4 regions of the Paenalcaligenes sp. Me52 genome follow, and region 3 is predicted to be linked to each of the others. Evidence: predicted binding sites of a transcription regulator. Region 3 holds the regulator's gene; each other region holds the start of a gene.
What was found. The regulator FNR, encoded in region 3, switches genes on or off when oxygen is low (the NO sensors DNR and NnrR bind a similar motif). The targets are predictions, from matches to a motif close to TTGATNNNNATCAA.
Positions count from the first base shown of each region.

Region 1: a site for FNR is predicted at 3,240-3,253, ahead of dsrO (sulfate reduction electron transfer complex DsrMKJOP subunit DsrO). Genes of this name have one in related genera too.
Region 2: a site for FNR is predicted at 2,378-2,391, ahead of ACLO87_RS01180 (universal stress protein). Genes of this name have one in related genera too.
Region 4: a site for FNR is predicted at 2,175-2,188, ahead of hemN (oxygen-independent coproporphyrinogen III oxidase). Genes of this name have one in related genera too.

Region 1 covers NZ_JBKQFO010000002.1:585,156-591,157, forward strand. Annotated here, with positions in the region: gene ACLO87_RS14040 (molybdopterin dinucleotide binding domain-containing protein) at 1-982, opposite strand, end outside; gene nrfD (NrfD/PsrC family molybdoenzyme membrane anchor subunit) at 1,000-2,088, opposite strand; gene dsrO (sulfate reduction electron transfer complex DsrMKJOP subunit DsrO) at 2,104-2,994, opposite strand; gene ACLO87_RS14055 (acetylornithine transaminase) at 3,326-4,519, opposite strand; gene dinB (DNA polymerase IV) at 4,742-5,920, opposite strand.
Region 2 covers NZ_JBKQFO010000001.1:249,596-255,597, reverse strand. Annotated here, with positions in the region: gene ACLO87_RS01200 (amidase) at 1-236, shown strand, start outside; gene ACLO87_RS01195 (ectoine synthase) at 223-609, shown strand; gene ACLO87_RS01190 (urea carboxylase-associated family protein) at 661-1,506, shown strand; gene ACLO87_RS01185 (GntR family transcriptional regulator) at 1,511-2,191, shown strand; gene ACLO87_RS01180 (universal stress protein) at 2,461-2,901, shown strand; gene ACLO87_RS01175 (cytochrome b) at 2,967-3,488, opposite strand; gene ACLO87_RS01170 (AI-2E family transporter) at 3,511-4,575, opposite strand; gene nadE (ammonia-dependent NAD(+) synthetase) at 4,600-5,448, opposite strand; gene ACLO87_RS01160 (GGDEF domain-containing protein) at 5,619-6,002, shown strand, end outside.
Region 3 covers NZ_JBKQFO010000001.1:2,213,183-2,219,184, forward strand. Annotated here, with positions in the region: gene ACLO87_RS10440 (LysR substrate-binding domain-containing protein) at 1-87, opposite strand, end outside; gene clpB (ATP-dependent chaperone ClpB) at 236-2,830, opposite strand; gene fnr (fumarate/nitrate reduction transcriptional regulator Fnr) at 3,164-3,889, shown strand; gene ACLO87_RS10455 (hypothetical protein) at 3,994-4,227, opposite strand; gene ccoG (cytochrome c oxidase accessory protein CcoG) at 4,252-5,760, opposite strand; gene ccoP (cytochrome-c oxidase, cbb3-type subunit III) at 5,797-6,002, opposite strand, start outside.
Region 4 covers NZ_JBKQFO010000001.1:1,188,116-1,194,117, reverse strand. Annotated here, with positions in the region: gene ACLO87_RS05580 (NAD(P)H-dependent flavin oxidoreductase) at 1-649, opposite strand, end outside; gene hemN (oxygen-independent coproporphyrinogen III oxidase) at 674-2,104, opposite strand; gene ACLO87_RS05570 (monovalent cation/H+ antiporter subunit A) at 2,309-5,260, shown strand; gene ACLO87_RS05565 (Na+/H+ antiporter subunit C) at 5,260-5,607, shown strand; gene ACLO87_RS05560 (monovalent cation/H+ antiporter subunit D) at 5,607-6,002, shown strand, end outside.

The DNA of each region.
Region 1 (6,002 bases), on a different contig from region 3:
CAGAGTTGTTCAATACAGGGTCTACCACCACGTACTCTAAGCGGCCTGCTGCACGACCTTGCGCCAACATACCGCCAGTACGTTTGAAGGGGTTACCCGCGTTACCGGGAGCTGTACCAATAAAGATCACAAACTCGGCATGAGCTAAGTCAGGCTTCGCGTGTGGCATACCACGGTGGTCACCAAACAGCGCGCCCGAACCTGAACGCCATGAGCCGCCACAGTAGGAGCCGTGGCCCACGTAGTTCAAGGTACCGTAGGCGTTCTGCCAGAAGCGGCGTGCCAAGAAGTCACGACCATCGTTCACACTCACGATGTGGCCAACTTGGTTAACTTTAGCGCCCAATGCAGGGTTGTTAGGATCAATAGGAGTTTCCAGATCGCGCAGCGCACGCAAGCCATCCACATGGCCTTCACCAAATAAATCGCCGCCTTCTACCACCTCTTGCACCAGTTGCTCGAAAGAAATGGCTTCCCACTGACCACTATTACGAGGCCCCACACGTTTCATGGGGGTCAACACACGGAAAGGGGAGTTAATCTGATCCAGCGCCGCATTACCGCGACCACAGGCGGTAGAGCGCCCTGCCAAACCTTTGTCTTTGAAGCGTGACAAGCCTACCAAGCTGTCTTTAAAACTCACATCCATAGGCAGGTGAGGTTCGGTAGACAGGGGGTTGTACGGGTTACCGGTGACACGAATCACATCACCAGTGCGTTTATCCACACGCACACGCACCCCACACAAGGTGGTACAGCCCAAACAGCCGGTGTAGCTCACTTGCTGGTTGGGGTTCAGGCGCACTTCACCTGTTTTCTGGTCAACAATGTATTCTGGCTCAGCAGAGTGGCCGTGCAGTCGTTTTTCACCAGTGGGTTTACCCAATACGCTATCGGCCATACGTCCCAGAGTCTGGGAAAAACCGGCTACAAAAGCGACCAAGCCACCCGCTGCAATGAGTTCACGTCGTTCTATTTTCATATTCGTACTCCAACAATTCAGGCCTGACGGGTGTTACCCAACTGATTCAAGGGCAGTAAAGAGGTGAGGGCGATGAACAAGAACACCCACAAACCTGCTGTACCCACAATGCCTAGCAATCCTTCTGGCCCTAAGGGCAACTGGTAGCTGTAGTAGCCTGCGCCGGTTTTAGGCACTTCTTGGCCACCGATGAAAATACTCCAACGCATCATCCACGTAGAGTGCAGGGCCAACAAGCCAATCAACAAACCAGAGCCGGGGCGTTTCCATGCCAGCAAGAAGGTAATCACCGTTGCCAATACCGCCCATGCAGCGGCCAAGCGCCAGTTTTCTGCTGGTGCAACCTCGGCTAAAGCGGCGCTGTGTACAGGCGACCAACCGCTCAGTGCAATCACCAACCACAACGCACCTACCAACAAGGCACACAGCTGACTTAGCGCTAACCAACGCGATGCTTTCTGCACAATCAAGGTGGATGGTCTGGACATCATGCGGTTAAAAATCAGCACCATACCCAAGGCTCCAGCCATGGCTGTCACCACGAACTGCACGGGTAACAACGGTGTGTTCCACAATGGGCGGGACGCTACCACCATCACCTCAGCACCGGTATACAGCGCTACCAAGAAGGCACCAATAGTTGTCACCACTGCTGCAATACCTAACGCGGTACGGCTTTCATGACCACCTAAAGACAACCATCTAGCGATAGGGGCGTAACGAGTAGGTTGCGCGCCGGTTTTCGCCAACAACGGACGCCATGCCAACCAGCCATACAGCAACAAACCACCCACATACACAGGAATAAATACTGCCCCCCACGCCATCCATGATTTAGGATTGAAGTGCAGGTAGAAATTCAGGAAACGGCCGGGCTGGTGTAAGTCGGCCAACAATGCCACTGGCGCACTAATGCCGCAAATCACCGCAACAGCGAGCGCCAAGTTAGAAATACCGCCCCACGAGGGACGCTTAAACATAATGCCTGGCAGCGACAGCAAAAATCCGCAGTACGACAAACCAATTAAGAAGAAGTACTGCACCGCCCAGGGCAACCAAGCCACTTCACGGGAAACGTTGATGGTTTCTACAATTTGGGTATACATAGCTGGCTCCAGAACTTAGATGGACGTATGGCGAGGTTTCCACAAGGCAGCTTCACCTACCACCTTGCCCTGGAATTTCTCATCCAGCCCTATGTAAAACACATGTGGGTCTGTGCCCGCCTCAGGTTTCAGCACTTTCAGCTCATCTTTGGACGCTTGCAGCAACTGGTTCAGTTCACCATCGGGATCATTCAGATCACCAAAAATACGAGCACCACCTACACAGGTTTCCACACAGGCGGGTAACAAACCGGCTTCGAGTCGGTGCGCACAGAAGGTGCATTTATCGGCTTTACCCGTGTTGTGGTTAATGAAACGTGCATCGTAAGGACAGGCTTGTACACAGTACGCACAGCCCACACAGCGGTCGCTGTCTACCAGCACCAAACCATCTTCTTGTTTGAAAGTAGCGCCTACTGGACACACCGGCACACAGGGTGGGTTATCACAGTGGTTACATAGTCTAGGCAGCACATAGGTACCGGCTGGCTGATCTTCGCCCTCTAGCGCCACGCTGTAGGTGGACACCACCGTACGGAAGCTGCCTTCCGGGACGGCGTTTTCCTGAATACAAGACACCGTACAGGCCTGACAGCCAATGCACTTACGTACGTCTACCAACATGGCCCAGCGATGTTTGCTTTGGTCATCTGCCATGGCTGGTGTGGGTAGGGCTACCGCAGCGGCAGTCACCACAGGAATACCACGTAAGAATGCGCGGCGGCCCGCATCTGGCTGTTGTGTCTGACTCGCACAGGAGCGTGCGGCCCCTTGGCAGCCTGAAGTGGACACACTGGTAGCTGGCGTAGCCGGTTGCAGTGATTCTGCCCGTGCTTTGCGCGAGAAAAAACGGATTATGCTCTGGCGCGGTGCGGCACCGGTGTTGGCTTCTGGACTAGGGCTCATAGAACTCTCCTGACATCATTGCTGACACTCGCCGCAACGTTTTGATTTATTGTAAAAATCAGCGCGGTTCTGTGCGTTATGGTCAGAATAAGAGTTGGCCCCTATGCCAACTATAGCTACTAAAATCTACACCAATAGATTAAAGTACCTATATAGAAAACCCTTAATTCGTTGAAGCCTATAAGCCATCACGTCTTAAGGGTTTTTGGGTGCAATGCCTGCCTACACATGAGAATGAGCAAAGCTTGATACTGCTCAATATGTAGTTGACTATATAGCGTTCATTTATCCCTACATAAAGTAAGGAATAGGCCCTAAACGGGCCTAGTGCTTAGCGACTACGAACTTCCGTGATGATCGCATCCAGTTCGGACAAGGCCAACGCCAACTCGTCTGCAGTCACGTTCAATGCAGGCATAAAACGCAGCAATTCTGGACGTGGAGCGTTCAGCAACATGCCTTGAGGCTCACGGTTACGCGCAGCCAATACGATAGCAGCACCGTCAGGACGATCCATTTTCAGTGCACGCAGCAAGCCCATACCGCGCTCGCCATTCATGCCCCATTTGTCGCTTATCGCATTCAAGCCATCGGACAGCTGCTTACTACGCGCTTGTACGGATTCCATAAAACCGGGGGCCGCCAAGGTATCAAATACTGCCAAACCAGCTGCAGCCATCACCGGATTACCACCGTAGGTACCGCCTTGTTCGCCATGCGCAAAACACGATGCGGACTCGGTTGCACACAATGCTGCCAGAGGAATACCGCCACCAATGCCTTTAGCCAAGGTCATGATGTCAGGCTCAATCTCGGAGTGCTGGTAGGCAAACATTTTGCCTGTACGGCCCATACCGGTTTGCACTTCATCCACGATCAACAGCATATTGTTTTCGCGGGTCAGTGCGCGCAGTTGCTGCATGAACTCTTTGGTAGCTGCAATCACGCCGCCTTCACCTTGTACTGGCTCCAGCATCACGGCGACGGTTTTGTCGTCTATCAGTGCTTTAACCGAGTCAATATCGTTCAGGACAGCTTTAGGGAAACCTTCCACCTGAGGCGCGAACATGGTGTCCCAACCCTCTTTACCGGATGCAGACATAGTCGCAATAGTACGGCCGTGGAAACCATGGTCAAAAGTGATGATTTTGTAGGAACCGTTACGGTTCACTTTGCCCCATTTACGGGCCAATTTGATAGCACCTTCGTTGGCTTCGCCACCACTGTTCGCAAAGAACACGCGATCAAAGCACGACGCACCAGTCAAACGCTTTGCCAACGCCATAGAAGGCTCGTTGTAAAACGCAGGAGATGGGTTCATCAATTTTTGCGCTTGCTCGTGCATCGCATCAACGATCACTTTAGGGCTGTGACCCAACGCGTTCACTGCCCAACCCTGAATCATATCCAGGTATCGTTTGCCATTATGGTCTTCCAGCCAGGAACCCTGACCTCGAACAAAAACCAGCTCCGGGCGAGCTGTAATATCCATAAGCGCCTTGGCACCGGACCGATCAAATTGCATAACGGCAAACCCTATAAGGTAAAAACGTAGTGGGTGAAATCGTGCACCCACAATGGACAAAAGCCCTTGTTTAGTTTCACGTAAACAAAGGCATTAGCGCGCACAGTAAAAGCACCATGCAAGTATGCATAATTTACCGCTACAGCGCAGAAATGCAAGAGAAACTGCGTGTTTGCCGCCTATGTGCTACGCAGACGCTACGCATGCGCCACACCACGGCCATTAAAACGAAGTTTGCTCGTCTTCCCAGCCTAACAACGACAATTGTTGCGGCGCTTCATCCCAGCGCCTTGCTTCGTCTTCGGGGACCAAATTACTGGCTTTAACCCCAAACAAACGCAACGCCGGTTTATCAAACGGCACCCGTCGTAAACACTGGCCAGCCACCGCGTGAATATCCACAGCCTCCACCACCGGCATCTCTACGCTGCGATCACGTGTGACAGTACTAAAGTCATGAAAACGTACTTTGATGCCTATGGTTTGCGCTCGCACTTTTTTGCGCCGCAAGTCGGCTTCTAGCTGTTGGCACAGCCGTTTAAACACCGCCGATAAGGTCTGCTTATCTTGGCGCACATGCAAGTTGCGCTCAAAGGTGGTTTCTCGGCTAATAGACTTGGGTTCGGGGCTAAGGTCTAGTTCGCGATCATCCTTACCTTGTGCCACACGACTTAACCACTGTGCATAACTTAAGCCAAAGTGCTGCTGTAACAGAGCAGGGGGCGTTGCCGCCAACTCACCAATAGTATGTATATCTAACTCTTGTAGCTTGATATGTGCTTTGGGCCCCACCCCGTTAATCTTGTTAACGGCCAAGGGCCAGATGCGATCCGGCACATCGTCCATACTCAAAATGGTGTAGCCGTTAGGCTTGTTTAATTCTGAGGCAATTTTAGACAGCAGCTTATTCGGTGTAATGCCGATCGAACAGGTAAGGCCGGTGGCTTCCCACACCGTATCTTTAAGACGCTGCGCCAACGTAGCGCTGTCTTCAGGTAAATGGCTCAGATCTATATAGATCTCATCTATGCCTCGGTTCTCTATACGGTCTGATATCGTTGCTACAGCAGCTTTAAACAGCGCTGAATAACGTCGGTACGCATCAAAATCCGAGGGCAGCAAATAGGCTTGTGGAGCAAGCTCTGCTGCCTTCATTAGTCCCATCGCCGAAAACACCCCAAACGCACGCGCTTCGTAGGTGGACGTAGTCACCACCCCTCTACCGGTGTAATCCCCTAGTCGAGCATAACGTCGTTCACCCGATGGTAGAGTGGTAGGAGCATCGGCACTACGCCCGCCGATCACTACCGCTTCTCCACGCAAATCCGGATAGCGCAACAATTCCACGGACGCATAAAATGCATCCATATCCAGGTGGGCTATGCGTTTTAGGCTACTCATTTTTACGGTACATCAAATAACTGGTTATTTGGTTAAGCCATAATAAACGTTGACGTTGATATATAGGCTAAGGCACTATTGC
Region 2 (6,002 bases), 2.0 Mb from region 3:
CCCCACTACATGACAGCGAGCACTATCTGGCCACCAACCGTCGCTCGTTCTTGCTCACTGAATTTGCTAATCGCTTGAATCTACCCAGCCTTAGCCTGCCTTATACCCCCGTCAATACGCATAGCATTGGCTTATTACTGACTGCCAAACCCCACAACGAGCCTAGGCTTCTTGCTCTAGCCCAGTGGATAGAAACCCTTTTACTTGCCAAGGAGCAACACCATGATTGTGATTAATGCCAAACAACTGCGCGGTACCCCTAGAGACGCAAGCGGCCCAGGCTGGGAAAGCGTGCGCATGATTGTCAAAGACGATGGCATGGGCTATTCCGTACACGAAACGCGCATCACAGAAGGTGCCGAGCTAGAGCTGGAATACAAAAACCACTTCGAGACCAACTACTGCGTATCCGGCGAAGGTGAAGTCAAAGACCTGAACACCGGCAAAACCTACCCCATCAAAGCAGGCGATATTTATGCCCTAAACCTGAATGACCCGCACATTCTGCGCGCCATTAAAGGTGACCTGCATTTGCTGTGTGTGTTTAATCCACCGCTCAATGGTGATGAAACCCATAACGCTGATGGCAGCTACGACGTGCGCGACTAATCGCTCCCACGTTTTCTGCTGTTTTTTACACATCATCTTTAGAGGTATCACATGGGAAATTATCCTGCCGCCTACCAGTCTACTCAGGGCTCCGCCCTCTCCGTGGACAAAGCGTTCTACAGTCGTCTTATAGAACGCCCAGAAACGCGCACCTTAGTGGACAAATTTGTAGTGCCCATCCGCAGCGGTAAAGCATGGGAAGTACCAGCAGGCCACGTCTGCCGCATTGTCACCATTGAAGGCCCTCAAGTAGCCGATTTGAACATGTGGAATAGACACGACCCGCGTGAACGCATGTGGGCATCCCGTACACGTCAGCTACAAGCAGCGCACGTTAGCGTCCATGATCGTCTGTGGTCTACGCTGCCCTTCCTACGCCCTATGGCCACTATTACTGACGACACCCTTGCCGACTACGGTATTGATGGTGATGGTGGTCGCGTGCATGATTTACTGGGCACACGTTGCGATCCTTACGTCAATCATCTGCTCACAGGTGAAGATTTCCATTTCCACTGTCACTCTAATCTGACACGCGCAGTTGCTCCCTACGGCTTAACGGAATTCGACGTACACGACGTCTTAAATGTGTTTCAATGCACAGGCTTAAATGATGACGATCAGTATTTCATGAAGGCTTGCCCAGCTCAAAAAGGTGACTACTTCGAGTATTTTGCCGAAATAGACTTGCTGTGTGCATTGTCTACCTGCCCTGGCGGTGATTTATCCGTACCATTATGGGGGCCAGATGCTCGTGACCCTATTGATGTTTGTCGTCCATTAGGTGTAGAAGTATATGCGTTGGCACCCGAATTACTGGAAGGTTGGTCACAACCAGAACGCGCCCGTTACCACGGCCACCACGGCATGAACCCTGAACTCGTTCAATGGAGATGAGTCATTGAAAACCAAAATCGATGTGGAAAATCTATCTATTGTTGATGTCATTGGCCACAAGCTACGCAATGCCATTATCGAAGGTAAGTTAGCCCCCGGAGAGCAACTGATAGAAGTGGATCTCGCACAAACCTACGATGCTTCACGCAATAGCATCCGCGAGGTGCTGCATCTGCTAGTACGCGATGGCTTGGCCACATCGATTCGTCACCGTGGCGTCTTTGTACGCAAGTTTCACGTTGATGATCTGCAAGACTTATACACTGCACGCCGTACCTTGGAGCTGCACGCCGTGCACTCCTCTCCGCCACCTTCCCGCTCCTTGCTCAACAAGATGGCCAGAAACAATAAGCAAGCCGAACGCGCCTTGGCTAAAGAGCAATGGCAAGAAGTAGGATCGCTCAGTTTGATGTTTCACCAACTGGTGGTGTCTATGTTGGGCAGCAAACTACTAGATGAATTTTTTCTGACCCTCTGTGCGCAGTTGCGTTTGGTATTCTTTGCTGGTCCAGATGAAAAGATCGTTCAAGCCCCGCTGTGGATAGATTGGGAACGCCGTATACATCAACACTTATGCGACGGTGACATCGCCCAAGCCGAATACGAATTAGCACAGTACTTAGATGCCTCTGAAACAGCACTCAGCAAAGTCGTCAGTACATACCAAAACTCTGGTCTGAAATAAGTGTGGCATTTACCTGTTATTACAGCCTTTTGCCGTGTATGACAGACTTTACTGATATAGTTTTCAACAGGACTAACCCACGCAAATGTAAAACGAGGGGAAAACCATACGAAGCAGCTAATTTGGCCGCGATTTAACGAAAAAAACAGTCTATTTTCGTCTATATCCCCGTGCTAACTAGCCTGCTTGACCCGTATCAATCTCTTTTTTACCTATAGTGGCAAAATGTGTTTTAAGCCCATTGTTTTTTCATCAAGGTATTTCAACATATGAAAACTGTACTATTACCCTACGACGGTTCCGACACCGCCAAACGTGCTCTGCAATATCTGATTGATCTGTCCAAGGATTATTCTGGCTTCTCAGTGCATGTACTGAATGTGCAGTTTGATCCGCAAATTTATGGCCGCAGCTACACAGCCTTCATTGGCGACGCGCTGAAGCAACTGCGTGAAGACACACACAAATACGCTATTGATATGGCCGAGCAAGCCGCTGCACTGCTGCGCGAAGCTGGCATCAACACTACCGCTCACGCTTCTGTAGATACCGATATCGCATTTGCTGTGAACGAACTGATCAAATCCCAGAAATGTGACTCCATCGTCATGGGCACACGCGGTATGAGCGGCTTGGGTAATCTGTTCTTGGGCTCGGTAGCCACTCGCATCATTCATCAAGTAGACATCCCTGTCACTCTGATCAAGTAAGCGGGTACTCACCTAAAAAAACAGGCGCTTTACGCGCCTGTTTTTTATTGCCTATTACCTACGTATTACATACGCCCCATCACATCTGTTGCAGGGTTACGTTTGTGCCAGTAGGCCAAAAAGATATGCGCGAAGATCGCGATGAACAACACAATGCCCAGATTACCGTGCCAGTTGTTCCCTAGCGCCACCATCCACTCTACTTTTTGCTCGCTGGCTTGTGTGATAGGAATACCGAAGTAGTTGAAGGCACGTCCCGACCCATATTGGCGGAACAAAGCCATACAGGGTACTGCCAACATAAACACGTACAGCACTCGATGCCCCCACAAAGCGAAGGTGCTAATTGCTGCTGGCGATTCTTCACGCATCTTCCACGCCCAGATCACACGTATCCACCACAACAGGAACAGCGTAAAACCTATTAAACGATGCCAAGGCCATAAAGCATCTGACAACGGGGTTTCATCTGCAAATCGTCGTGTCAGAATCGTCACCAGCATGACACCAAAACCTATCGCCATTAACCAATGCAAAAACCGGCTTACTCCATCGTACCGTGCTTGCGAATTGGAAAAAGAACGCATGACCGCCTCCTTTATCTAAACGTCAGGGAACAGGATGAGTGGGAGCCTGATGCGTCCACTCTCGCCACATGGCTACCAACAATGCCATTAAAACCGGGCCTATAAACAACCCTACAAAGCCCATAGTCTGTACACCACCTACCAATCCGAAGAAAGTAGGCAAAAACGGAAGTTTCACCGGACCACCCACCAAACGTGGGCGCAGCGTTTTGTCTACGATGAAGAGCTCTATTGCTCCCCACAAAAACAACCCTACACCAGCACCTACGCTACCTGACCCTACTAGGTACAGCGAGATCAGCGTAAAGGACAAAGGTGCACCACCCGGTATCAATGCCATGAAGCCTGTTACCACCCCCAGCAATGCGGGAGACGGCACACCAGCTATCCAATAGGCAATACCCAGCACAATCCCCTCGCCCAGTGCGATTAAGCCCATACCGGTTACGGTGGAGTTCACCGTTGCTGGTACAACGCGAGAAAATCGCTGCCACCGCTCAGGTAAAATGCGCTCGCCGATGACATCCAGTTGAGACAATATATGATCACCGTCTTTATAGATGAAAAATAAGGTAATCAGCAGAAACAGCAGCGTTAGCATCAGGTGGAAAACGTTACCTGTTGCCGACAGCACCATACGGTAAATATTGCCTAAATGCTGGCCACTGACCATTTCCACCATGGCGCCTAAAGCATGTGGCTCGCCTAGGTACAAAGTCCAATACTCTGACAAGCGCTGGCCCACCATCGGCAATGCACGAATCCAATCGGGTACCGGCATCCCATCTCGGTTAGCCTCTAATACCCACGCAATAAAACTGCTGGCTTCTTTAATGGCAAAGGACAACGCCAGCGATATGGGTACAACCACCACCACAATCACGACTAATAGCGCCAAAGTGGCCGCCAAGGTATTGCGGTTATTACAGTACGCCAATAAGCGTCTATACAGAGGCCAACTTGCCAAGCCTATGATCAGCGCCGCCAATACGGGCACCAAAAAGCCATGCAAGAAATACAAACCGGCCAAGACAATAAGTAGCAATAACCAACGGGCAATCAGGTGAGCCGGTAAAACAGGTTGCATAGGAAGCGCTTCCGTTAGTAAGAATCAAGCAGTAAAGATAGGCGTAGCAGGCAACGCACGCTTATGCGCTGACGCCGCAAAGTAACGCAGCATGATTTGCGCTGCATCATCACTTACTGCCTTCCCTTCCAGAAAATCATCGATTTGCTCATAACTTACACCAAAAGCTTCCTCATCTGGACGCAACGGTGACAAATCTTCCAAATCGGCCGTAGGCACTTTATACACTAGTTGTTCAGGCGCACCCATCAACGCCCCCAAACCCCGTACTTGGCGTTTAGTCAGCCCAGCTAATGGCATAACGTCGGCAGCACCATCACCAAACTTGGTGAAAAAGCCCATCAATGCTTCAGCGGCGTGATCACTACCCAACACCAATCCTGAAGCGGCAGCCGCAGCAGCGTATTGCGCCACCATGCGCTGTCTGGCTTTGATATTACCTACGATGAAATCTTGTTGTGCTGCACTTTTGAAAGTTTGCCCAGCTTGCAGCATTTGTGCCAATAACGCGTCTGTTGCTGGCTTGATATCTACCGTTAGACGCTCATCGGGTTGAATCACCTCCATGCAGGCCTCGGCATCGGCCGCATCAGCTTGCTGACCGTAAGGCAAACGCATAGCGATAAAGCGCACGTTATCACCCTCTTTGCGTAGACGTTCTGCGGTGCGTTGTGCCAAACATGCAGCGACCAAGGAATCCACCCCGCCACTGATACCCAACACCATCGCCTGCACACGACTGCGCTTCACATACTGCATTAGAAAAACGATACGACGTTCTAGCTCGTGCTCTAGATTCAGCCCGGCTTTCACACCCAGTTCTTCAATAATTCTTTGTTGTGCTTCGCGCAATCTTGCATCCTGCATAGTCATTTCCTACTTGGGTTCCAACTACAGTGAAGCACTTATTGTAATGCCATGCTGTCAGAGCCACTGTTAAAAATCCGTGTCTATACCCCACACATCCTGACAGTCTGGCATAACATTACCCGCTATACTGATAAAACTTTACCAATTGCGTCATTTAGTTACTGTCCATCAGGATGAAAACCTCTTCCTTGCAAGACTTAAAAACACTGAGCATCGCGTCACTACAAGATACGTTTTCCACACGTTATCACTCCAAGGACTTCAGCTTCGCTCGCAGTGAATACTTACGCGTACGGATACAGATTATTGCGCTGCTTTTTGCCTTACTCACCCCACTGTGGGCGGTAATGGATAATCTAGCCCTACCGGAACACACGCTTAACCACGTGTTGCTCTTACGTGTGGTGATGTTTATTGGTTTAGTCGCCATTTTGCTGGCATCTAGGTTCAAACGCTCTAACCGTAGCAGCCTGCTATTAAGCACATCCATCTTCGTGCTGCCAGCTCTGTTCTATGCTGCTGTATTGGTTTATCTACCCAACGATGGTAACTATTCG
Region 3 (6,002 bases):
CGGGGCTCGTCCTAAATGCGCAGCAGCATGTGTAATGCTCAGCTCGGTCGCTACCGTGGTGAAAATACGTAGAGTTTCGGAATCCATTTAATTCTTCTTTCAAGAACAATATATAAAAATCATTCTTTTAATGAGAAATTAAAATATACACCTCTACGCGGCAACACAATAGCCCAAGATGCAAAAAAGCCCCACTCAAAGAGATGGGGCTTTTGCTTAACTAACACTAGCAGGCTTATGCTTTGCTAGCTTTCTGGTCGAACACAAAACTGCCGTCACGCCAGTCTACAGGTACTACATCGTCCTCACCGAACTGGCCTTCCAGAATCAGTTTGGCCACAGGGTTTTCGATGTTTTGCTGTATAGCGCGTTTCAATGGCCTTGCACCAAACAACGGATCGAAACCAACTTTTGCCACTTCAGCCAATGCAGCATCACTAACCTCTAACTGCATGCCTCTGTCAGCCAAACGTTGTGCCAAACGTTGCAACTGAATTTTGGCAATAGATTGAATCTGTGCCTCGCCCAGTGCATGGAACACCACAACTTCGTCAATACGGTTCAAGAACTCAGGACGGAAGGAAAGTTTTACTTCTTCCCATACGGCTGATTTCACTTTCTCGTACGGCTCGCCAACCATTTCCTGGATGTGATGAGCACCCAAGTTGGATGTCATGATTACCACGGTATTACGGAAATCAACCGTTCTACCTTGACCATCAGTCAGACGACCATCATCCAATACCTGCAGCAAGATGTTAAATACATCTGGGTGTGCTTTTTCTACCTCATCCAGCAAAATCACACTATACGGTTTACGACGCACGGCTTCGGTCAAATAACCGCCCTGCTCGTAGCCCACATAGCCCGGAGGCGCACCGATCAATCTGGCTACCGAGTGTTTCTCCATGAACTCTGACATATCAATACGAATCAAATGATCTTCAGAGTCAAACAAGAATGCAGCCAAGGCTTTAGTCAGCTCGGTTTTACCCACGCCGGTAGGCCCTAAGAACAAGAACGAACCATAAGGCTTAGATGGATCAGCCAAACCTGCACGTGAACGTCGGATCGCATCCGCAACCAACGACACAGCTTCGTTCTGACCTACCACACGCTCTTCAAGGTGCTGTTCCATGTTTAGCAGTTTTTCACGCTCACCTTGCATCATGCGAGACACAGGAATACCAGTTGCACGTGACACCACTTCTGCAATTTCCTCAGTACCTACCTGAGTACGTAACAGCTTAGGCTTGTCTTCCAGCTTGTCTTTAGACTGCTCAGCAGTAGCCAAACGTCCTTCCAACTCTGGCAACTTGCCATACTGCAGTTCAGCCAATTTATCGAACTGACCTTTACGTTGCAGTTCAGCCATTTCCGCTTTGAGCTGCTCAATTTCTTCCTTGATAGACTGCGTACCTTGTACAGCAGCTTTCTCAGCTTTCCAGACTTCCTCAAAATCGTTGTACTCGCGTTGTAGACGCTCCAACTCTTCTTCAATGGTGGCCAAACGACGCTGTGACGCATCATCTGTTTCTTTACGCACGGCTTCACGCTCAATTTTGAGCTGAATCATGCGGCGATCTAGCCTATCCATGACTTCAGGTTTGGAGTCAATCTCCATACGAATACGGGCAGCAGCTTCGTCGATCAAGTCAATCGCTTTATCCGGCAAAAATCTGTCGGTAATGTAGCGGTTAGACAGCTCGGCAGCAGCCACAATTGCCGGGTCGGTAATCGCCACACCGTGGTGCAGCTCATAGCGCTCACGCAAACCACGCAGAATCGCAATGGTAGATTCCACATCTGGCTCATCCACCAGCACTTTCTGGAAACGGCGCTCTAACGCAGCATCTTTCTCTATGTACTGACGGTATTCGTCCAGCGTGGTTGCACCAATACAGTGCAGTTCACCGCGGGCCAATGCTGGTTTCAGCATATTACCGGCATCCATCGCACCTTCGGCTTTACCAGCGCCAACCATGGTATGGATTTCATCAATAAAGAGAATGGTTTTACCTGCGTCTTGAGACAGCTCTTTCAGGACTGCTTTCAGACGCTCTTCAAACTCACCACGGTATTTAGCACCCGCCAAGAGCGCGGCCAAGTCCAACACCAACACACGTTTGTTTTTTAGGTTCTCAGGTACTTCATTATTCACAATACGCTGAGCCAGCCCTTCCACAATCGCGGTTTTACCCACACCTGGCTCACCAATCAGTACAGGGTTGTTTTTGGTCCTACGTTGCAAGATCTGTATAGAGCGACGAATCTCATCATCTCTACCAATCACAGGGTCTAATTTGCCCAAGCGAGCTCGCTCAGTCAGGTCAGTGGTGTATTTGGACAACGCTTCTCTATTAGCGTCACCCTCTGCATCACTTACCGACTCACCACCTCGCACAGCATCAATCGCTGCTGCTAGTGCTTGTTCATTTAGTCCTGTCTCTTTTAATAAACGGCCTGCCTGCCCTTTATCTCGGCTTAATACCAACAAAAACAATTCACTGGCAATATAAGTATCACCACGCGAGGTTGCTTCTTTTTCTGTTAATGCCAACGCGCTTTGCAGCTCGCGACTAATATTTAAATTCACATCCCCCGATGAAATCTGAGGTAATGCATCAATTGCCTTTTTAACTTCGGCTTGTAAACGTGGCACGGCCACACCCGCACGCGCCAATAGACTGCCTGCTCCGGAATCCACGTCAGCCAACAATGCGGCCAATACGTGCACAGGTTCCAGATAAGAATTGCCCTGTTGCAATGCCAAACTTTGTGCATCAGCCAAAGCTTGTTGAAACTTTGTCGTTAATTTATCAATTCGCATGTTGCCTTACTCTAGGTAATGTGCAGAATCTTGCGATGAGTATTCACAGACTGCACCAGATTAATTTCGCTTGACTTATAGATGATGACATCTGGTCAAACTTCAAGAGCCTGTTAAAATCATTTATGTGATTATTTGCATTTTCTTACATTTATTGCAACTTACTAAAATAAAAGAAAAAGCAAAATCCTTGATGTTTCAAAAAGAGCTTTTAAATACGCTAGAATACTGAGTATGGCACTTCACTCCGAAGTGCAACTTTTATGCTGCGCTTGAAAATAAGCTCTAACCATGGTCCTTGTACCTAACTGTTTTCAACCGTAGCCGCTTTCTATGCAAAAACGAATCTCTGTCAGTCACGATGCTATACGTTGCTCATCCTGCATGCTGAATGAAATCTGCTTGCCGCTGGGGATGTCCAACCACGACCTGCAGAAGCTGGATGATCTGGTCAAGGAACGTATACGTCTGAGCAAAGGCTCTTTCCTGTTCCACCTTGATGATGAAGTTGATGCCATCTATGCATTACGCACTGGCAGCATCAAGACACAACTGGAAGACGCCTCCGGCCAAGTACAGATCACTGGCTTCTTGCTACCAGGCGAGATCATCGGCATGGACGGATTATTGAATAATCGCCATGTCTCTCACTCTATCGCACTGGAAGACAGTGAAGTCTGTGTGATGCCGTTGAACGAGCTAGATAAGCTGTCATTACAGTTACCTATCTTGCAACAACAACTGCGTCGCCTGATGAGCAAGGAAATCAACCGCTCTCATACTCTAATCATGAACTTGGGTGCGTTACGCTCTGAACAGCGTCTCGCTGCTTTCTTGATCAACCTGTCCCAGCGTTTATCTACCTTGGGTTACTCTCCTTATCAGTTCATTTTGCGCATGAGCCGTGAGGAAATCGGTAACTTTTTGGGCCTGACACTGGAAACCGTTAGCCGCCTGTTCTCGCGCTTTGCTCGCGAAGGTTTGCTGCGTATACAACAACGCGAAGTCATGATTCTAGACCTACCTGCTCTGCAAGCCATGGCTGGAGTGGACTGCTAAACCGTAGCCCTCTACTCAAGCCTCGCTACACCGCAACGCTTAAGCATCATAAAAAATCCCACGTCACAACGTGGGATTTTTTATTGCTACATAGTCGTTTGGCCTTATTCAGCCTCTACCACTACAGGTGTCTCCGGTGCCTTGTCTCGCGTTACGACCAAGCCACGCTTCTGACCACCATCGTTAATGGTTTCACTAACCCCTGTAGGTTGCAGCACCAAGGCGATGGTCACAGCACAACCAACCATAGCCAAGAATGGGCCTGCCATAAGGATCCACGGCCAAGGCTCTTTAAACCATGGCTGCGTATCCAAATCCTGATCTATTGCATTTGACATGATGGGTCCTTTATCGTGTGCGCCCTAGCGAGGCACATAAAAACGTGTTTTCTCACTGATGAGCTCTTCACCAGACTCAGCGCTACCAGGTTTACGGGCAGTAATCACTATATCGTGCATACCCTCTTTCAAACCCGCCTCCACAGGAACTTGTACGTGCACAGGAATCAGTTCGTTCGTTGCTGCTGGCACGACGATTTCTGCACTGCCACCGCTCACTGTACTAATGGTGATACCAGGGAAACCTTCCGCACCCAACTCGATGCGCATAGGCTGTTCTGATTTGTTCATCATTTGCAGTCTATAAATGTTCTCTATATGACCGCCCGGAACTTCGCGCCCCATTACACCCCGATCTCGGATCACATCCATGTGTAGATCATTACGGGCCATCAGCGAGTAAATCGCTGCCACAGTAATAAGACTCAGAATTGCAATATACACCAAGATACGTGGCCTAAACATATGCCTACGCACTTGATCCTGGCTTAAGCGCTCGGTAATAGCACGGCCAGAGGTGTAACGGATTAACCCTTTAGGGTAATCCAGTTTTTCCATCACATCGTCACAGGCATCGACACAGGCTCCGCAACCAATACACATATATTGCAGCCCTTCTCGAATGTCGATACCGGTCGGACAGACCTGCACACAGAGGGTACAGTCTACACAGTCCCCTAAGCCTGCTTCTTTGTGATCCACTTTCTTGGAACGCTTACCACGAGGTTCACCACGCACGTGGTCATAACTCACCACAAAGGTGTCGTCATCCACCATCACACTTTGGAAGCGTGCATACGGGCACATGTACTTACAGATAGCCTCGCGCAGGAAGCCAGCGTTACCCCACGTAGCAAAGCCGTAGAACAACAACCAGAACCACTGCCATGGGCCTAACGTGAAATCGAGAATCTGTGCACCAAGCTCACGGATAGGAGCGAAGTAACCGATAAATGTAAAACCTGTCCAGAGAGCAATCACAATCCACAAGAAGTGTTTTGTAGCTTTGAGACGCAGCTTTTTAGCACTCCAAGGAGCTTCATCCAGACGGATGCGAGCCATACGGTCGCCTTCCACCTTGCGTTCAACCCACATGAAAATTTCGGTATATACCGTTTGCGGACAGGCGTAACCACAGAAGAGACGCCCCGCCATCGCTGTAAAGAGAAACAGCGAGAATGCCGACAAAATCAGCAGCACAGTCAGATAAATAATATCTTGTGGCCACATCACGATGCCGAACATGTAGAACTTCCTCGTACCCAGATCAAACAATACGGCTTGGCGTTCATTCCACTGCAACCAAGGCAGACCGTAATAAATAATCTGGGTGAGGAATACCAGGGCGATTCGCCAGTTGGCGAACACCCCTTTTACTGATCTAGCGTAGATCTTCTTATTGACGTCGTCGATCTTAACAGCATGAGCGGACGCCTTAGCTGTCACCGGTTTGGGGGAACCAGGTGGCCGCCATTCCGGTACCTGCTCTGTATTACCTTCGTCTGGTTGACGATGGGGAGCGTCACTACTCATGCTACACCTCAACTTACAATAATCACATCACAATGCTTACTTAGCATTGCTGTTGCTCAGACCCCAAACCCAACCAGCCAACAAGCGAATTTGCTCTTCGGTCAGGCGGTTTTTCTGGGCTGGCATCTGGTTATCACGACCGTTCAAGATACCTTCAACAATCACGGCTTCCGAACTGCCATACAGCCAGTTACCGCTAGTCAGGTCAGGAGCACCCAACAATTGATTGCCTTTAGCATCGG
Region 4 (6,002 bases), 1.0 Mb from region 3:
CTTTCTCTACATCCAGCTTTTTGAATACTTCACGTGTTTCTTCCAGCACGCGCGGGAACGCATACATGGGGTCATTCATCTGTTCAATATCAGCCAGACCTAAGTGGCCCGCTGCAAATTTTGGGTTCTCGATCACGATGGCGTCTGGCAAACGGTTTTTACGCATCCATTTACGCAGCACCAACTGAATACCCCTAGCATCTGACAAAATAGGGATCAACGCCACGTTAGGGTGATCAGCAGTAAGTTCCGGTAAGTCTAGCGGCAAACCTGCACCTACCACCACCGCATCAGCACCACTTTCGCACGCTTGTTTCACATACGCTGCGTACTGCGATACTGCACGCATGATATTGACAGCCACTGCACCACACTCTTTGGCCAGCGCCTTAGCCTTGCGAACCTCTCTGTCTAGAGCCTCTAAGTTCACCATATCAATCAGGCTACTATCTTTGCTCTTGTGTGTACGAGCCATCAAATCGGGATGATGGCGGCGCAAGTCCACGCTAGAGATTGTTCCCATACCCCCTAACGCAGCCACGCTGCCTGCTAAACGGTGTGCCGACACACCGACCCCCATCCCGCCCTGAACCACAGGCAGCAATGCCTTACCCTTTAACCGTAACCGCTCAACAATGGTTTCTAACACAGGGAGTCCTTTAACTTTTAACAATCAAATAAGCCGCGAGTAAGTCGCGGTAGTACGTTTATGCAGGTGAGCATCAAACACCATACTGATACCTCGCACAAACAAACGCCCCGTGTCTGTGACACGCAGCATACGCTCATCAACAATGATCAGCCCAGCATCTTCAAACAAGCTCAAACGCTGCAATTCATCGCCAAAATACGCATCAAAATCTATACCGTGACGCTGCGACACTAGCGCTTTGTCTACGGGCATACTGCACATCAACTGCATAATCACTTCAGCGCGTAGTTCATCATCGGCCGTCATCTGGATACCACGACTGACGGGCAAACGGTCCTCATCCAAACAGGCGTAGTACGCTTTTAAGGACCTATCGTTTTGCACATGTGTACCTTGCACTTTACCTATAGCCGACACACCGAATGCCACCAAATCACTGTCTGCACGTGTGGTATAGCCTTGGAAATTTCTATGCAAACTCTGATCCAAGCGTGCGCGACTCAGTTCATCTTCTGGCAATGCAAAGTGATCCAAACCTATGTAGTCATACCCCGCATCCAACAGCCGCTGCGTTGCCATCAAGAAGATTTGCAGACGTGTTTCGGCATCGGGCAAATCTTGCTCATTGATTAAACGCTGCGCCTTGAAGCGCTGCGGCAAGTGCGCGTAGTTGTACAAGGCAATACGATCAGGGCGCAGCGCAATCAACTGGTCCAAGGTTGCACTGAAGCTTTGCACGCTTTGTTTTGGCAGGCCATAAATCAAATCGGTATTAATGGACTCAAAACCCACCGCCCTACTGGTCTCTATTGCTTTAGCCACCATGTCATAAGGCTGGATGCGGTGAATAGCCTCTTGCACCGCCACATCAAAATCCTGCACACCAAAACTGGTGCGGTTGAAACCTAAACTCGCCAAATGCGCCAGCATCTGGTCATCAATAGTACGTGGATCAATTTCCACACTGATTTCTGCATCATCGGTAAAGTCAAAATGCTTTCTGACTTCTTGCATCAACAACGACATTTGATCGTTGGATAAAAACGTAGGTGACCCACCACCTAGGTGCAACTGGCCCGTTTTTCGGTCGTCTCCCAAATGGGGCACCACCATCGCCATTTCTTTAAACAAGTACTGTAAGTACTCTGCCGAGCGTGATTTGTCTTGCGTGATGATCTTATTGCACGCACAGAAATAGCACAGTGACGTACAGAAAGGCAGGTGGAAGTACAGCGACAAAGGCATTTGCTGTTTGCTACTGGCTCGTGCTTCCAAAGCATTCACATAATGCTGTTGGGCGAACTCTTCCAAAAAACGGTCTGCTGTAGGGTACGAGGTGTAGCGTGGGCCCGAACTATTGAAACGTCGGATTAGTGCCTCTGGAACTTGAAATGAAGCAGCTGCCTCGTTGATGGCACGCTGTTGTTGGGGTTGTGCCAGTGCAATATCCATGAAACTCTCCAGAAACCTACAAAATCTTTGCAACCATCAACTATTTTGACTGCAATAGGACAATTCCTCATTGACCTTTATCAAGCACGTTCAGGGCAATTTCATTTTTTTTAGCAGATTATGTGTGGAAATTACCAGTAATATCGTATTATTAGAACATCGCCCTTTCTCCCGATTTAAACATCTCGTCTTCCCCGGAGCCCGATGTCTTTGCTTGTCATCCTAGCCCTCCCTTTCGTTGGTGGGCTGATCTCATCATTATTGTCTGCCGAATCCCGAAAACTTCAGGCTCCGCTTGCCGGGATGGTTGCCTTAACCTGCGCGCTTTTCACTTTAGTCAATTTTCCGGCTATATCCCGTAATGAGGTGTTACTGTTCTCCTCTGACTGGATTCCTGCCTATAACATCTATTTCAATTTGCGCATGGATGGCCTGGCTTGGCTATTCAGCATCATCATCACGGGGATGGGCGCATTAATCGCGCTCTACGCTCACTACTACCTTTCTGCTCAAGAACCTGTACGGCGCTTCTTCGCGTTTTTGCAAATCTTCATGGGTGCGATGCTGGGTGTGGTGTTATCAGGAAACGTCATACAGCTAGTGGTGTTCTGGGAACTGACTAGTTTGTCGTCCTTCATGCTGATCGCCTACTGGTACCACCGCCGTGATGCGCGTCGTGGTGCTCGTATGTCGCTGATCATTACAGGTGGTGGCGGCCTCTGTTTGCTGGCAGGCGTATTGATGATGGGACAAGTTGCTGGCACCTACGACTTGGGTGAAATCCTAGTTTCTGGCGATCGCATTCGTCAAAGCGCCTGGTACCCCTTCTTGCTCTTGATGGTGGCTGCTGGCGCATTAAGTAAAAGTGCACAATTCCCTTTCCATATTTGGCTGCCTAGAGCGATGGCCGCCCCTACACCCGTTTCAGCGTACTTGCACTCTGCCACGATGGTTAAAGCAGGCGTGTTCGTCTTGGCACGTTTTTGGCCTGTGCTGTCGGGCACTACAGAGTGGGCGATTTTAATTGGTGGTTCAGGGCTAATCACCTTGCTGCTGGGTGCCTACCTCGCTACCTTCCAGCGCGATATGAAAGGGGTTCTAGCCTACTCCACCATCAGCCACCTAGGTTTGATTACCTTGCTGCTGGGCATGAACAGTGCCATGGCGCTGATTGCAGCGATTTTCCACATCATTAACCACGCCACCTTTAAAGCTTCGCTATTTATGGCGACAGGTATTGTGGATCATGAAACAGGTACACGTAACCTAAATAGGCTGTCAGGGCTACGCTATGCCATGCCCATCACCGCATTATTGGCCAGTGTGGCTGCGGCAGCCATGGCGGGCGTTCCCTTGCTTAACGGCTTTCTTTCCAAAGAAATGTTCTTTGCTGAAGCAGTTGATACAGCCAATGGTAACTCGTGGGATTACGTTATCCCGCTGATTGCTGTGATAGCAAGCGCCTTCAGCGTGGCCTACTCATTGCGTTTCATTGTGCAGGTGTTTTTCGGCCCACCAGCCAAAAACCTGCCTCGCGAACCACATGAGCCACCTATACAAATGCTGATCCCCAGCATCATCTTGGTGCTGATCTGTTTGGCTGTAGGGATACTGCCGGGTTATACCGTTGCGCCATTCTTAGACGTAGCCGCTCACTCCATTCTGAATCTGCAAATGCCAGACTTCAGCTTGCGCATATGGCACGGTTTCAACCTGCCACTGGTGATGAGTATCATCGCTATGCTGGGCGGCGTCATGCTGGTGTTCTTACTGGATAATTACCGACAAGGTCGCTCTGACCGCGCGCCCCTACTGTACCGAATCGATGGCCAGCGTATTTTTGAAGCCTTCTTGGGCTGGACAGAAACTGCTGCTGACTTCCTGATCGACAAAACCTACTCTCCACGACTGCAGCGCCAAGTACTACTAATTCTGCTGTCCACCCTAGTCGTTACAGCCTTGCCGCTGTTCCGTGGAACATGGTTCGTGCCAGAGCAATCCACCTTTATGGATCCTCTGTTTGCACTGATGTGGATCGCCGGCGCTGCCTGCGCCATTGGTGCTGCGTATCAAGCAAAATTCCACCGACCTGCCGCGCTACTGCTATCTGGAGCCGCTGGCTTAATCACCAGCCTAACCTACGCATGGTTGTCAGCGCCTGACTTGGCGCTCACCCAGTTGGCCGTTGAAGTAGTAACCGTAGTGCTGATTCTTCTTGGCCTACGTTGGTTGCCCAAGCGTTTGCCTACTGACGAAGATGATCTATCACCGCTATCACGCTTTAAAGCATTACGCCGTCGAGGCCGTGACTTAACCATTGCTGTGCTATCCGGTGCGGGCCTATCTGTATTGGCCTACACCATCATGACCAGACCACCTGTTGAGGATGGCGTGTCGCCCTTCTTGGTACAGCAAGCGCTGCCACTAGGTGGGGGCGCAAACGTGGTGAACGTGATTCTTGTGGACTTCCGTGGTTTTGATACCTTTGGTGAAATCACTGTATTGGGTATTGTGGCACTAAGCGTCTATGCCCTGCTGCGTCGATTCCGCCCTCCAGTTGAAACCATAACCACACCGCTTGAAATACGTCACAAATACGGTCAACTTATACAGAACGCTGATGAACTGTCCCCGCTTGAGACAGCGACATTTGAAGAGCCTGATCCTGACCAACACGTACCCTATGGGGTAACGAAAGTTCCCGCTATATTGATGCGTATCTTGCTGCCTATTGCTGCATTGATCTCCATCTACTTCTTGCTGCGTGGTCACAATCTACCTGGTGGTGGTTTTGTGGGTGGTTTGATTATGGCCACGGCTATTTTGATTCAATACATGGTGAACGGCATTGTCTGGGTTGAGTCCCGCCCCTTGCTGCATCCACAAACTTGGATCTCGCTGGGCATGCTACTGGCTGGTTTTGCTGCCATGATAGTTTGGTGGTTTAACCGCCCCTTCTTGGCAGCGCTAGAGTGGGATCTTTCCCTGCCATGGGTAGGTGAAATTCACACCAGCAGCGCACTGCTCTTTGATATTGGCGTCTACATGCTGGTTGTAGGTTCTACCATCTTGATGTTGCTGGCATTGGCTCACCAGTCACTGCGTTTCTACCGGAAACTGCCCGCTCCCCAAAACTCACTAAATACCGAAGAATAATGGAAATCGTTCTCTCTTTAGCTATAGGTATTTTGGCCGGCTCAGGCGTCTGGTTACTGCTACGTCCCCGTACGTTCCAGGTCATCATGGGTCTTTCCCTGTTGTCCTATGCCGTTAACTTATTCATTTTTTCCATGGGGCGCATCACCCTCAATGCGCCTGCAGTGATTGGAACTGAATTGGGCTCTGACCCAAGCAACTACGCCGACCCCCTGCCCCAAGCTTTAGTTCTAACAGCTATTGTGATCGGTTTTGCCACCACTGCCCTTTTTCTAGTAGTACTACTGGCCAACCGCGGCTTAAGCGGCACAGACCACGTAGACGGCCGCGAGGAAAATGAGCTGTGATGCTGTTGAAACACCTGCCAATTTTCCCCATTATCATTCCGCTGATTGCAGCGGGCTTGATGCTGTTACGCCAGGATAAATACCGTCGGTACAAAATAGCGCTTAGCGTTATCTCTTTTACGTTGCAATTACTGGTCGCGGTGCTGCTGCTCAACATGGCTGACGGCACCATCGAAACCTCATGGCCTGAGGGGGTAGGTGTCTACCTATTAGGTGACTGGCCTGCGCCATTTGGCATCGTTGTAGTTGTAGACCGTCTATCCGCCTTAATGTTGTTGCTCACTGCGGTATTAGGAGCCACAACCTGGATTTACGCTACGGCACGCTGGGACCGTTCAGGGGTGCACTTCCACCCTCTGTTCCAATTGCTGTTGATGGGCCTGAACGGCGCTTTC